3 regions of the Clostridium sp. 19966 genome follow, and region 1 is predicted to be linked to each of the others. Evidence: riboswitches for the same ligand, from Rfam matches in the RefSeq annotation. Region 1 holds a riboswitch; each other region holds the start of a gene.

The links. Region 1 has a riboswitch for thiamine pyrophosphate ahead of thiD (bifunctional hydroxymethylpyrimidine kinase/phosphomethylpyrimidine kinase). Riboswitches for the same ligand answer to the same signal wherever they lie in the genome.
Region 2: linked by a shared signal. The riboswitch ahead of thiT (energy-coupled thiamine transporter ThiT) and the one ahead of thiD (bifunctional hydroxymethylpyrimidine kinase/phosphomethylpyrimidine kinase) in region 1 are both predicted to bind thiamine pyrophosphate.
Region 3: linked by a shared signal. The riboswitch ahead of thiW (energy coupling factor transporter S component ThiW) and the one ahead of thiD (bifunctional hydroxymethylpyrimidine kinase/phosphomethylpyrimidine kinase) in region 1 are both predicted to bind thiamine pyrophosphate.

The regions. Positions count from the first base shown of each region.
Region 1 is NZ_JACTOJ010000006.1:224,605-229,729, forward strand. It holds gene cytX (putative hydroxymethylpyrimidine transporter CytX) at 62-1,270, opposite strand; gene thiD (bifunctional hydroxymethylpyrimidine kinase/phosphomethylpyrimidine kinase) at 1,263-2,072, opposite strand; TPP riboswitch at 2,195-2,304, opposite strand; gene IAI10_RS08655 (aromatic acid exporter family protein) at 2,345-3,325, opposite strand; gene IAI10_RS08660 (carbohydrate ABC transporter permease) at 3,396-4,274, opposite strand; gene IAI10_RS08665 (sugar ABC transporter permease) at 4,290-5,125, opposite strand, start outside.
Region 2 is NZ_JACTOJ010000009.1:154,725-159,849, forward strand. It holds gene IAI10_RS11530 (hypothetical protein) at 1-547, shown strand, start outside; gene IAI10_RS11535 (Mrp/NBP35 family ATP-binding protein) at 568-1,401, shown strand; gene IAI10_RS11540 (ferredoxin) at 1,477-1,665, shown strand; gene thiT (energy-coupled thiamine transporter ThiT) at 1,786-2,415, opposite strand; TPP riboswitch at 2,497-2,601, opposite strand; gene IAI10_RS11550 (hypothetical protein) at 2,630-2,806, opposite strand; gene IAI10_RS11555 (PadR family transcriptional regulator) at 2,865-3,317, opposite strand; gene IAI10_RS11560 (DUF3048 domain-containing protein) at 3,404-4,420, opposite strand; gene nrdD (anaerobic ribonucleoside-triphosphate reductase) at 4,648-5,125, shown strand, end outside.
Region 3 is NZ_JACTOJ010000023.1:31,638-36,762, reverse strand. It holds gene IAI10_RS19240 (VOC family protein) at 337-750, opposite strand; gene thiM (hydroxyethylthiazole kinase) at 919-1,716, opposite strand; gene thiW (energy coupling factor transporter S component ThiW) at 1,700-2,263, opposite strand; TPP riboswitch at 2,572-2,678, opposite strand; gene IAI10_RS19225 ((deoxy)nucleoside triphosphate pyrophosphohydrolase) at 2,776-3,180, opposite strand; gene IAI10_RS19220 (radical SAM protein) at 3,955-5,125, shown strand, end outside.

The DNA of each region.
Region 1 (5,125 bases):
ACAGTTTATCATTATAAAGATATGCAGAGTTTTTTTGATAAATGATATATTTAAAATATTTTTATATTTGTTTTTCAAACTTTCTTTTTAATATTACCCTAAATAAAGAGTACACTGCAGCAGTAACAAGCATAACTGGAACTGTTACTCCAAGGAATATGTCCATATCTTTTATTTCATAATACAAAATCACTCCGAGTACCCAGAAAACTATTGCCAGCAAATCTATTTTAAATATTTTATTATCCTCTGAAGAATATTTTTTAAATATAAAATAATCTGCAAAAACTATTGAAAAAAGCGGAGCAAATACAGACCCTATAAAATATAAAAAGTTTTCATACTGCTCCATAGGGAAAAATAAAGCCATTAATGTAGCTGCCACCGTAATGAATAACGCAGCTAATTTTTCATCTATTTTATCACTCACATTGATAATACTTACCCCTGCTGAATAAGCATCCATAAAAGTAGTTGTAATAGTTGACAAAAGTATTATCAAAAGCGCAACTATTCCAAAATGCATAGTAGTAAATATCTTAGTAGGATCGCTGTCCCCAGTAACCAAACTTGAAGCTACTCCTGCAATATACATCCAGGAACTTCCTATAAAATATCCTAAAAAGCATCCTAAAGTTGAAAATTTTCTACTGGTACCAAATCTAGTATAATCGCCAGCTAATGGAAGCCAAGATAAAGGCATCAATACGTTGAGTTCTATTATACTTCCTAAACTCATGCCCTTTCCTCCAGCATTAATTATATCGCTTTTTCCAGTAAAAATTTGAATGGTCATAACCAAGGTCATAAAAAGCAAAAGAATTACTGCTCCTGTATTTATATATTTCATTCCATTCATGCCCATAAAGATCCACAAAAATACCAAAGCTCCAATAACAAATACCCAAACCAGATTAGTTTGGATACCAAAATATCCATTGCTCACATCCCCAAAGGCTCTTGCCCCAACTATTATCATAATTGTGGTCCATCCTATAAGCTGAATCACATTTAGAGATGCAAATAATTTTGTTCCAAGCTTTCCAAAGGATCTAGAAGTAGATTCCATAGCGGCAAGCTTTGAACTAGCTCCTATATATGCTCCAGCGGCTAATATAGCCGCACCTATTGCATGACCAATCAATATGCCCATAACAGCTTTTTTGAATCCAGCATCTGTTAAAAGTCCTCCAGTCATCATTTCAGATAAGGATATGGCCGCTCCAAACCAAAGAGCTGTCATATTAAAAAATCCTATTTTTTTATTCATTTAACATGCCCGCCTTTCTGTATAAGTCATAAAAATGATTAGTTGGACCTACTCCCTTTCCTAATTCAATGCTATGCTCTATAGCCATAGTTATATATTTTTTTCCTTCAGTAACCGCTGTTTTAATATTCATTCCCTTAGCTAGGTTTGCGGCTATAGCTGAAGAAAGAGTGCATCCAGTTCCATGGGTATTTTTAGTATTTATTCTCTCTTGCTTAAAGCTTATAAAATCTATTCCATCGAAAAATATATCTGTAGCCGCATCTTCAAGATGCCCACCTTTAACCAATATATTTTTAGGTCCTAATTTTTTTAATTCCTCGGCAGCTTTCTTCATTTTCTGTATGTTTTCTATTTTTAAATTTAAAATTTCTTCTGCCTCTGGCAAATTAGGAGTTATAAGCTTTGCTAAAGGAAATAGTTCTTTTATCAATGTTTCCTTTGCGTCTTCCGAAAGAAGTTTAAATCCACTTTTTGATACCATCACAGGATCCAAAACCACTGGAGGCAAATTCTCTATTTTTCTCAGAGAATTGCTTATTGCTTTAATTGATTCTATCTTAGATACCATTCCTATTTTTATAGCATCAACTTTTATATCATCAAAAATCACTTCAATTTGCTTCTCTATCATATCCGCAGTTATATCTTGAATCGCAAACACGCCTTGAGTATTTTGAGCTGTTATAGCTGTAATAACGCTCATGCCAAAAACCCCATTTGCTGAAAAAGACTTTAAATCAGCCTGTATTCCTGCTCCTCCGCAGCTATCTGAACCTGCTATAGTAAGTGCTGTAAATATTCTACTGTTTTTGTGCATAAAAAATCCCCCTCATCAAATCTGTGAAGGGGAGCTTTGTTTATTCTCAGCTCTATTTTTAACAAAAGGTTATATTAATGAAAAATGCAGCCAGAAGCTGCATTTTTTAAACACCATTGCTTCCCTACGCTGGTCTTAACCAGTTCAGGTGTAAGAGTCAAGGGATACCGTCCCCTATCTCAGCTGACATACATCAGCCCCCCTAGCACAGATTATTAATTTTTATTTATTTCACGTAAATTCTATCATATATGCTATGCTTTGTCACTGTCTTTTTCTAGCATATCCTCTGCAAAATTAATTTTTATCTCTAAAAAATACTCTAAGTCATTTAAGAACTGATAAAGCATGGCTCTATTTTCAAATTCTTCTCTAGTCTTTGGAAGTCCTTGCAGCTTAAATTCCTTCAGCAGCTTATTTAATTCCTCTATCAAGGCATATCCTCTATTATATTCCTGAAGCTCAGCTGCTATTTTTTCTGTTACATTAGCTACCAGCTCAGTTTGATCAAAGGTCATATAAAATTTAGTAAAATGTTTTCTCATATATTTTAATATATCAAACTGAAGCTTCCTCATTTCCATATACTTAAGATAATATTTTGCATCATTTAATATATAATTATTAACATTTCTATAAGCTAGTTCACTGCCCTCTCTAAGCTTATCTTCTAGATTTCGAAACATTTTTTCTTCTTCTATATTAACAGCCTTGTTTCTTAGAGTATAGGCCATATTAAGCAGTATTTTTTTTATTAATTCCTCTATTTCCTTTTGTATATTCTTTATTTTTTTCTCTGTGTTTGGCATATAAAAATTTAATAATATTGCACTCCCAGCTCCTATAGCCATAAGCAGCATTTCATTTTTCATCCAGAAGAGAGCTATGGATTTTTCTACTAACAAATGAGTAACCAAAACCGAACTCACCACAATACCATCTGTAAGCTTAAGATATACAGCGGCTGGAATAAAAATAATAAGGTATACTCCGAAGGTAACAGCGTTATATCCCAAAATTACAAATAAAATAGAACTTATAAATAACGCCAGCACTGTGGAACAAATTCTTTGAAAAGCTATAGTTATAGATGCTTTTTTAGTATTTTGAAGACTCAGTATAGTTATAACTCCAGCCGCTGCTGCATATTTTAAGCCAAAAAATTCGGCTATTATAATTGATATACTTGCTCCAACTGCAGTTTTTACAGTCCTAAGTCCAATTATTTTTTTCATAAGTATCAAATCCTTAAGTGAATATTTTTATTTTATTATATCATGCAATTTCACTGATGCGGCAGCTTTTTTAATCTTTTACTGCACCTTGAGTCATACCTTTAATTATATATTCTTGTAAGAATATATATAATATTATAGTAGGTACTACCGCTATTACCATGGCAGCCATCATCTGAGAATAATCACTGGAATATCCACCTACGAAATTAACAAGTCCTATAGGGAGAGTTTTTAATTTTTCGTTAGATATGAGCACTAATGCAAAAGAAAATTCATTCCAATTAGTAAGGAAATTTAATACAGTAACCGTTGCAATTGCTGGCCTAGTCATAGGAAGAATAATCTGAAGAAAAAGCCTTGGTATTCCGCAGCCATCAATTACTGCTGCTTCTTCAATATCATCAGGAAAAGCCTTCATAAAAGACACTAAAATAAATACAGTTATGGGAAATCCAAAAGCTATATAAGGCATTATTAACGCCCATCTAGTATTCAGCAAACCCAATGATCTCATTTGAATAAATAAAGGCACCAATAAAGCATGCACCGGTATTATCATACCAAAAATAAAAAGTGCATATATAAATCCGCTTGATTTAAATTTAAACTTTGCTAGGACATAGGCCGCCATTGCACCTATAAATATGGTGATTATGATAGAAATTACAGCTACGATTACACTATTTATAAAATACTCTCCAATATTTGCAGTTTTCCATGCATGTACATAGTTTTCAAAATGTAATTCAGTAGGTAGTGCAAAAGTACTTCTTGAAATTTCCCGATTTGTCCTAAATGAAGTAAAAAGCATCCATATTAAAGGATAGATATTAAGTACTCCAAATATTATTAAAACAGCATACATAAGTAATTTTACAATTTTATTTTTTATTCTACTTCTTTCATTTTCTTTATCTATATTTTTATGAGTTATATTATTTTGCATAATTCCCACCCTCCTTTAAACTACATCCTTGGTTTTCATTAATTTTTGACTCAATAATATAAAGAATAAGCTAATTACAAAAATAACAAGAGAAACTGCGCTTCCATAGCCATATTTATAAACAGTAAAGGTCTTATTGTACATATAAATAGCCATTAGTTCTGTAGAACGTCCCGGTCCACCGCCAGTCATAACATAAATTAAGTCAAAAGCTTTCATACTTCCTGATATACATAAAACCACAGCTACTTTAATTGTATCCCATAGCATTGGGAAAGTTATAGACATAAACTTTTGTGTTTCTGTAGCTCCGTCAATTTCAGCAGCTTCAAATAAAGATTCAGAAATATTTTGTATTGCTGCAAGAAAAATAATAAAGTATAAGCCAACAAACTGCCAAATAATTGGTATGCACGCTGAAAATATTGCAATCTTTGGATTTCCAAGCCAATTTTGAGCTAAACTTTTGAGTCCTATAAATTTTAAAAAATTATTTAAAATACCTATTTGGGAATTAAAAATATTTGACCAGAGTAAAGCTACTACAACAGTTGAAACTACCATAGGAAGAAAATATACTGTCCTAAAGAACTTTACGCCTTTAAGTTTTCTACTTAAAATAATCGCAAGTACAAGAGCAATAGGAATTTGTCCAAGTATTGATGCTATAACTACATAGATATTGTTTTTAAATGATTTCCAGAAATAAGGATCAACTAGAATTTGTTTAAAATTTTCAAGTCCTATATATTTTGCTACTCCAATTCCATTCCAATCCATAAATCCATAATAAAATGATCTGAAAATCGGAATTATAACAAACAGCATATAAATAATTAAAGCGGGACCTA
Region 2 (5,125 bases), on a different contig from region 1:
CCTTGAAATATATGAGGGAAAAACCATAAATAAGTTTAACTACGTGGTAGGAGTAGATAAAAAAAACTACGGCAATCTTTATGACAATCAAAAAACTTATATAGTATCCAGCAGATTGGACAATGACATAATAAAGCATCTTTGGGATATAAGAATTCCAAATGACTTTAAAACTACCTATTACGGAACCATAATTCAGTTTATGAAGCAGCACAAGTCTGAGCTTACTAAAAATGGTGGAAGTATAGGCGTAAATATCTTTGATGATACAGATGTGGTAAAGTACATGCTTTCAATGGAAATTGAAGAGTTTAAGTCAGATATATCTAAAACAATTTCATCGGCCCAGCTTGTAAATAAGAATAAGGATAATTTTGATGTTCTTATTACAATGGGTACTCAGGGATATAAAACTAACATATATAAATCTATAATAGATGTTACTTATAAAAAGGATAATAGCGAAAAAAAATACTACGTGGTGAATAAGTATCAAAATGGCAGCTGGGATGTTAAAATAACAGATTCTATGCCAGATGGATTCTAATATTTACAGGAGGAGAAAAAATGAGTAAATGCGATACATGTCCTAGTAAGTCTAGTTGCTCAACCAAGAGCAATAGCTCACAGTGCTCAGTTTTACCAATAAAGCATGGGACTATAAAAAATATAATAGGGATAATAAGCGGCAAAGGTGGAGTGGGTAAGTCTACTGTAACTGGTCTTACCGCTATAGAATTAACGAAGGCTGGGTATAAAGTTGGCGTATTGGATGCGGATATAACAGGACCATCTATGCCTAGAATATTTGGTATAAATAAACAGAGAGCTGAAATAGGCAGGGGACAGGGAGAAGATATAATATTTAAGCCTGTAACCACTTTTAGCGGAATAAAGGTCATATCCATGAACCTTTTAACGGAAGAAGAAGAGCAGCCAGTAATTTGGAGAGGACCTGTAATAAATAATGTATTAAATCAGCTTCTTTCAGATACTGATTGGGGAGATTTAGATTATCTTTTAATAGATATGCCTCCAGGAACTGGTGATACAGCCCTTACTGTAATGCAAAGCTTCCCTATACAATCTTTAGTTATAGTGTCCACACCTCAGGATATGGTATCTATGATAGTTAAGAAAGTTGTAATAATGGCGGAGAAACTTAATGTGCCAATACAAGGTGTAGTAGAGAATATGTCATATGTTCAATGCAAATGTGGAGAGAAAATACAGGTGTTTAGCAAAACTTCAGCAGAGGAACATGCTAAATATTTGGGACTTGAACTTATTGCTGAACTTCCTATAGACCTGGATCTTTCTGAAGCTTTAGGCAGCGGTGAAGTTGAAAGATACATCTTCAGCACAACTAAATATGTGAATATAATTAAAAAATTAGTATAAAATATAAGCATAGAGATTGAGCAAAACAATTTCTATGCTTATTTTAGTATTACAGAAGTAGTGGAGGTGTAAATTATGAAGGCTGAAGTTGATAAGGATACTTGTATTGGGTGTGGATTGTGTCCATCTGTTTGCCCGTCTGTTTTTGACATGGGTGACGATGGGAAGGCAGAATCTGTAGTAGATACGGTTCCAAGCGATGATGAAGATTCAGCAAAGGAGGCTGAAAGCAGTTGTCCTGTAAATGCTATAAGCGTATCTTAGCAGGCGTACAATATACTTATTATTGAGCAAATTTTAAAAACATATATTCAAAAAGGATTGCATTAAAATATTTTAATACAATCCTTTTTAGTTACAAAGTATAATAATCCTTAGATAAGGCTAGTGAGCAGCAGCTAAGCTCTTTGACAACCTTTCTATAGGAAGAACCGCAATAACAACTAGGGTTATTATCAGCTCAGGCAATAAATAGCTGCCGTTATATGTTAAAGAGTACAGATACACATTTTGTGTTCCGGCATCGCTAGCGAAGAAGATAACTCCTGATAAAAAGTGGAATATGAATCTTCCGCTTATGGCAGCTATAGGTGCTATAAATTTCTGATTTCTAAAATAACCAGCTAGTCCTAAACTCATGTATGCAAAAGGATAATCCAAAAGCAGCTGAGCAGGATGCACAATATATGGATCTATAATAAGATTTAAAAGTCCATATACAAATCCAGAAAGAAAACCCACCTCTGGTCCATAAACCAAAGCAAGAAGTATTATAGGAACCATGCTTCCTAAGGTTGTACTTCCTCCAAAGGGTAAGTGTACAAATTTTATAAAGCTTAAAACTACAGAAAGAGCTAAAGCTATACCTATGTGAGTAATCATTCTAGTAGTAAGCTTTACCTTTCTAAATTTATAAATAGCTACTACAACTATAATTATAGCTATTAGGGTAACGATAAAAGCTGGACTTTGGAAAATTGTCTTGAAATTTTCTGCAAAGTTTATTTTTGGCATAAAAAAACCTCCTTTAATATTGAGGGTACTGTAGCATTGAAATAAAAAAACTATCATCCTGGCATAGGACAATAGCTAAAATACATTCAATCACTGCTTCCCTACGCTGGTATTAGCCAGATCAGGTATAAGGGTTGATAAATAAATTCTTTATCTCTCAGCACTGCGGCACCCCTAGCCATATATTTATTTTACCAATATTATATAACTGCTATTAAAAAAAGTCAATTAACTTATCGTTCAGAAGTATGTTATTGTCAAAAGGTATATCTACAGTATCTCCAACTTTTACGCTTTCAGGCAGGGAATTTAATGAAATATCCATAGTATTTCCATTTTCAAAGGCTATGAAAACATCTGTTAAGCTTTTATCTATAATTTTACCTTTCATAATAAAATCACCTCATAGGTATTATTAATCAAAGTTTTAATTAATATACATGAGGTGATTAACCGTAAAGGTCATTAAATACAATTTTAAAAACTTCTAAAGCTTCTTCTATTTTAGGTTGAAGTAAAGATTTTCTATGTTCGTATTCTAGAAGACCAGTTTCAGTTAAAGAATAAATTCTCTGTATCTTCTTATGAGGGTCATCCCAGGCTCCTTTTACAAAATCCTCTTTTTCGAATTTTTTAAGCAGCGGATATATACCTCCAGTGCTAGGCACCCATAAGCCATGAGTGTGCTCCCCAATCTTATGAGATATATCATTTCCATTTGTAGGTCCTAAGCTTAGTATATATAGAACATAAAGAGGGAGCAAACCTTTAGTGAAAACCTGACCTACAGAATCTTTTTCTTTTTGAACCTTTCTCAGCTCAGCTAATTTCTCTTTATATTCTTTGTATAATCTTTTTTCTTCTTCTTTTATTGAATCCTTATCTAAAAATAGATCACTCATATTATAACACCCTTAAAAATTATATAATCATGTAAAGAATACCAGAATAATTATATCATATCTTTTCAATAAGGCTCAACAAAAAATCATCCAATTTCCACGGAGGAATCTTTGTTAATTATGTGCCACCAAATATTGCCTTTGGGAAGAGATATGATTTTATTTTCATTATTTTTAAAGACTACTTGAGATTTTTCGTCTTTCTTTTCCCAAGTTACGCTCTCATATTTTTCTCCATTTATGATATAGGCAGTACCAGCACCGATTAAACCCATGTTTAATCTTAAGTCATCTCTTACCTGCATATCAGAAAATTGTATTACTATTGTTTTAGCAGTTATAGGAGAATTATTTAGCTTATCTATAGCTTCCTCTCCATCCATGTACTTATAATATAGTCCGTTTTCATAGTGATAAGTAGTGGTGTAGCTTTTATTAAATCTTATTGAGATGTCATCGGCCTCTAATTCAGAGTTTGAATCCAGCTTACTATTGAAGTTTGTGAAAATTGATGGAGGTGAAATTTGCTTTTTATCAGCAATCAGCGACCTGATTTTTTCAGAAGAAGTATATAAATTGTGAGGTGCCTTCCTGGATGAATCTCTCCAATAGTAATTTCCATTATGAAGTTCGTTTAGGCTCATAAGATTTTCCTTTTCAATTCTATCCAATGCCTCCGGGCTTCCTCCGCAGTGAGCGAAAGGAAGAGAATATTGAAGAGAAAGAGTTATAAAGTAAGGCCTTACGCTTCGTATAGGACCTATTATGCCTGGAGAGCTGGAGTGGAAAAGAGCAAAAAACCTTGTTATGCCTCCTTCTGCTAATGTTTCATATACTATATCTGCATCTGATAATCCAGATTGAGGCCTAGCAGGCTTTGAGTTTTCTATTATGGCCATGAAAGGAATATTATTGTAAGCCTCCTTGGAAATATTTTTACCTGTGTAAGGTGATATATAAGATAAGTCCTTACTGACAGCTTTTTCTTTTGTTTTATTTTTAATGCTATCATTATTCAATTGAAAAATGCCTGTATAAGCTATTAAGCAAGCAAATAGCAAAAGTGTAAAAGCTATAAAAGTGAATCTAAACTTCTTTATCATAGGTGCCCCCTAAAGATTTCCTTTTAAAATATAGTCTATTCTAAAACTAAAAAAATATGTATTAATTTCTATGTCAACATTTGAATTCCTATAGAAATCGATAAAAATAGAAGGTATTGGGATATAGATTGTGTTATTAAATCGTTAAAACTAAATTTTAAATTGATAAAAAAACTTTTAGGAAGTATAATATGATATACAATATATGGTGTATGGAGGTTTTATTAATGCTACATGTTGTGAAAAGGGATGGACGAGAAGCGGATTTTAATTCTTTGAAGATCACTGAAGCTGTCAAGGGAGCGGCTCAGGAGATATCTTTCGAGATTAAAGAAAGCGAAGCTGTGGAATTAACACAGAAAGTAATAAAAAAAATTGAAGATGGAAACATCACAAAAATATCTGTAGAAGATATACAAAATATGGTAGAAAAATCCCTAATAGAGAATGGATATAAAGAAATAGGTTTAGCTTACTCTAATTATAGAAAAGAAAGAACTAAGATAAGAGATATAAAGTCAGATTTAATGAAGGCTATAGGTCAAATTGGAGTAGAGACTGACAGAGATAATGCTAATGTAGGTAATAATTTTAGTTCAAAGCTGCTAAGAATAGCTAGTGAATCAAATAAATGGCACAATTTAGCATCTATGCCTAAGCATTTAGCTAAAGCACATGAAAATGGAGATATTTATTATCATGATT
Region 3 (5,125 bases), on a different contig from region 1:
TATGAAAAAATAGCTACGATAGCACATGAATGCTATCAATTTACTAGTATCATCACATGTACATTGGACAAAATAGTAAGGTAATAACAAAAATAAATTTTAATTTTAGGAGGGATATATTTTATGAGCAGAAAAGATGACTCTTCTACTAATCAAGGGAAAAAGCGAAAAAAAGAAAATAGTTCAGGAACTAAAGCTGTTAAGAAAAAATAAATAGGATGATATTCTGAGCATCAGAGGAAAGTCCTTGCATTTTGCAAGGACCTTATTTTTGCTAAGCTTAATCAGCCTAGGAGTAACTATGTAAAAAGTTTTTAGCCAAAATGAAACTTAAGACTATTCTTCTGTGCTAAGCTGCCATCCTATGCCAAACTTATCTATGATATAACCGTAGCATTTACTCCAAAAGGTTTTTTGAAGTTCCATAATTACCTTACCATTCGTCTTTAATTCATTGAAAATTCTCTTGATTTCTTCCTCGTCTTTACTAGTAAATATGAGATTAATGTTGTTTCCAAAAGTTACGGACATATCTTGTGCTGTATCGGAGAACATGATAGTACTTCCATCAATTTTAAGTTCACCGTGGAGCACTAATTTTTTTGTTTCTTCCGTCATTGGAAAAGCTTTATTCGCAGGCATATCACCATATAACATGATTTTAGGCTTTTCAGTTTTAAAAACTTGAGAATAAAATTCTAATGCTTCGCCGCAATTTCCATTAAAGTTTAAATAGGTTTGTATAGACATGTTCTTCACTCCTTTTTTATTCTTACGTATTCTTTTATTATCTTATTATAATAAATAATAAGATATATTACAATTTATTTAAACCTAAAAAATAAGAAGTTATTCAAGGGATGCTCTGTTTCTATTTAATGGACAACTAACGAAGAAGCATAGTGCATATTAATATACTTATATGATAGTGCATTTAATTTTTTCCACTAGAGTATCATCAGAAATACTAAATATATTATCTATAAGCTCAGTCCTAAAGCTTGCTGTACCTTTGGCATTTTCAGAAAGTTCACCGCATATTCCCATTAGAGCTGTCGCTAGAACAGCTCCATTAAGTAGGTCTCCAGAGGAAATATAACTTGCTGTAAGTGCTGTGAGCATGCAGCCTGTGCCGGTTATCATAGACAGCATCTCACAGCCATTTCTTATTATATAAGTGTAAGTGCCATTGGTTATTACATCTAAAATTCCTGTGACTGCAACAATGGAGCCTGTTTTTAACGACAATGCTTTTAACATACTTATAGTTTCAGATATATTTTCCTCTGTTACAATATCGGATTGTCCAACATCAATTCCTTTTGCAGTATTTTTGATATTACAAAGTGCCTTTATTTCAGACATATTGCCCTTAATTATATTGGGATGGCACTTTTCAATGTATTGTTTTGCGTAATCCAGACGAAGCTTGCTGCAGCCTGCCCCTACAAGATCAATTATGTGGGGAATACTATTTTTATTGGCGGTCTCTCCTGAAATAAGCATGGACTTCATTCTAACATCTGTTATATTTCCAAGATTAACTGCTAATGCCTTTGAAGCAGCAGTGATTTCGGCTACCTCTAAAGGATGCTCCGCCATAATAGGTTTTCCGCCAACAGCAAGTACCACATTTGCACAATCATTTATTGAAATTGGATTTGTGATGCAGTGAATCAGTGGCTTTTCAAGCTTAACACTATGCTTGATTTGCAGTAAGCTCTTTATCATCATTTCTTGCTCTATCACATACCTTTGCCCCCAGTATTTTTTGAGTTTTTGAAAGTATTCCTATTTTACTTAATGCTCTTAGGAATAGGAAAGCAATTGTTCCTCCGATAATGGTTGCTGTAAAAAATAAGGGCATGTAAAATAACCAGGTAAGACCGGATCTGCCCCAGATAAATCTCATCACAGGATAGGAGGCTAAAGCTCCAACAATTCCAGTTCCTATAACTTCACCTAAAACTGCAAAAATTATCTTTCCATTAGATTTTCTATATAAAATTCCAGATAAGGCAGCGCCAAATACTGCACCAGTTAAAGCTAAAGGTGGGATTCCCATTAGTGACATTCTTATAATTCCTATCATTACAGCACATAAAAGTGCGTACCAAGGTCCAAGAATTACAGCGCATACAATGTTAATAACGCTAGACATAGGGCACATTCCTTCCACACGCAATATTGGTGAAATTACAACGCCCATAGCAACCAGCATTGCCAGCATGATTTTGTTTAATAATTTTGAGTTTCTTTCCATAATAAAAAACCTCCATAATAATGTTTATTTTCCTGCCACGTCATACAGAAAATAAACATATCATGAAGGTATAGCTGCAGTGCACCTAAATAGCAATTTTCTATATGACATAGGCCATATAATTCGGTCGAAGCTCAAAAGCTTCCTCTCACCTTGAAACACAAGTTCCCTCGCTATTTAGTTATATTTTTGCTATATAAGTTCAAGACGCTCCTCTATCACTTACCAAAGAAAAAATCTTTGAAGCATAAAAAATGGAATATACCTAAATAAGGCATATTCCATCTATACTCATAAAATATATAAACAAAAGCACAAATCAAATATTTCCTTACGTCGGCATTATCCGAATCAAGTTGTGGGTCGAAGTTTAAACTTCCTCTCAGCCTGCATACAAGCTCCCCTTTTCGAAAAGAATTATAACACATACGGTTAAGAATTTCAATATATAAGACAATTACTTAGTAAACACAGTCATATCCGCCTGTATTTAAGGAAGCTAAAGGCTTCCCTTAAAACATAGTATTCTCTTTAGCTAGCTGCTCCATAGCTGGAATATCTGCAGGGGCCCATTTTAGGGATGCTAAATTTTCTCTCTTGAGCCATATTAGCTTTGAATGCTCCTTAGCAGTAGGAAAACCTTCTGACAATTTACATTTCACGGTTATTAAATTTACTACAAAGGCTTCATATTCATGAGTATTATCATTAAACTCTTCTATAAATTCAACTCTACAATCAAGTTCTTCTCTTATTTCTCTTTCTATAGCTGCTTTCAAATCCTCGCCTTTTTCAATCTTTCCGCCGGGGAACTCCCACAGGTTTGGCATATTCATCTTTGGAGAGCGAAGAGCACACAATATTTCTTTATTCTCATTTTCAATAATTGCTCCTACAACTTTTAATAACTTTTTCATAACAAAATCACCCTTAATCAGTTTATCATAAAATTCATATATTTTTTGATTTTTACATATGGAAACTGCAAAAAAAGCTAAAAAATATATAAAACTGTTAAAAAATTTGCTTACATTCACAATGAATATTGATATATTATGTAAAATAACTTATAATATACCATATGAAAGGAATGGTATAAATGGAAAATAAATCTAAAAAGATTAAATTAAATCCAGCCTTCGTAAATAACACTAGCAAGGATAAAAAGACAAAAATAGTATGTGCTACTGGTTCCTGTCTAGTAAATAATGACTAATCTAAATTCCTGAACTAAAGGTGCTTTTGTTCATGGAATTCAGTACATGAACAAAACACTTTTACTAGTGATATGTCCATAACCTGCATTTCAAAGCTATTAAATCATAATGAAATTACTATTAAGCATTTGGTACTATTCCTTTATTTTTAATCATTACATATAAAAGCTGTTAAAAATTTGCCAGCATAATTTATAAGTAAATTATGTAAAGCAATTTATAATTACTATGTTGAAAGGAGTGGTGTAAAGTGGAAAACAAAAAGAACAAAGTTAAATTAAATCCAGCCTTCGTAAATAATACCAGCAAAGACAAAAAGACTAAAGTAGTATGCGCAACAGGTGCTTGCTTACCAGTTGAACTATAAGCAAAATTCCTAAAATAAAAGTGTTTTGGCTCTGCTTTAAGTCAGTGTAAAAAACAACTCTGACTTAAAACAGAGGCCAATTACTGAATTTTAAGGGGAGGGATATATTGTATTATTTTAATTATGATTTCATTTTAGTGGCAAATACCGTTGAAGATACGTATTTTGCTTTTAATAGGAAGACTAAAGACAAGTACTTTTTTAATGAAGATATGTTTATATTATTATCCATGCTCCATGATGAATGTATGGAAGACAGTTCCATCGATGAATTATATGAAGCTTCTTTGATTGAGGATTTGAAGGGTAAAAAATTTATTATATCGTATCCCACACCTTGCAAGTGCTCAAATATAAGGATTATGAATAAGGAATTTCCATTGAAAAGAGTATTTTTAGAGATAAGCAAGAAATGCAATCTATACTGCCAGCATTGTTATGCCAATGCTTCGGGAAAAGAAGAAGACAGCTTAAGCTATGAGAAGATTTGCAGCTTGATTGATGAAGCTGCAGAGCTGGGAGCCTATACTTTTCAAATCACGGGAGGGGAACCCTTTCTTAGAGAAGATATCAACGATATTATAAGGTATTTGTGGAAGAAAGGTTTTTTGATTACTGTGTATTCTAATCTTACTGTGCTGTCTGAGGAAAATTTGAAAACAATAGTTGAATGTGCTGTCCATGTTAATACCAGTCTTGATTATGCTGATGCTGATAAACATGATCAATTTCGAGGCAAGAGAAATGCATTTGAAGAAACTATAGCTAATATTAAAAAGGTAAAAAGTAAAACTGATAACATAGCCGTAAACATAGTAGTAAATAATAAGACAGATGAAGAAATCAATAAATTAATAAATTTCATCAAATTTGATTTAAAACTGAACTATCATGCAGATGTTATAAAACCCATAGGCAGGGGGAAAGATTATAAGCTTACTCAGCATGATATAGAGGCTTATGTATATGCAAATTATATTTGCAGCACAGAGGAGCTCTGCCATATAAGCAGCGGTTTCGGCATTCAGAAGGATTTAGTCTACGGGTATAATTGCAATGCAGGAAAGGATTTTATATTTGTTAATTGCGCTGGAGAGTGTTCCTTGTGTCCAACTCTTACCTTGGCTCAAAGTCAGGAGTTTTACTTTGGTAATATTTTAAACACTTCTCTTTATGATATTTGGGCATCTCAAAAGCGTGTTAGCTTCAGCAATCTTAATTGCAAGCATATAGATACATGTCCTAAAGCATCCCAATGCAAAGGCAGCTGCCGTTCAA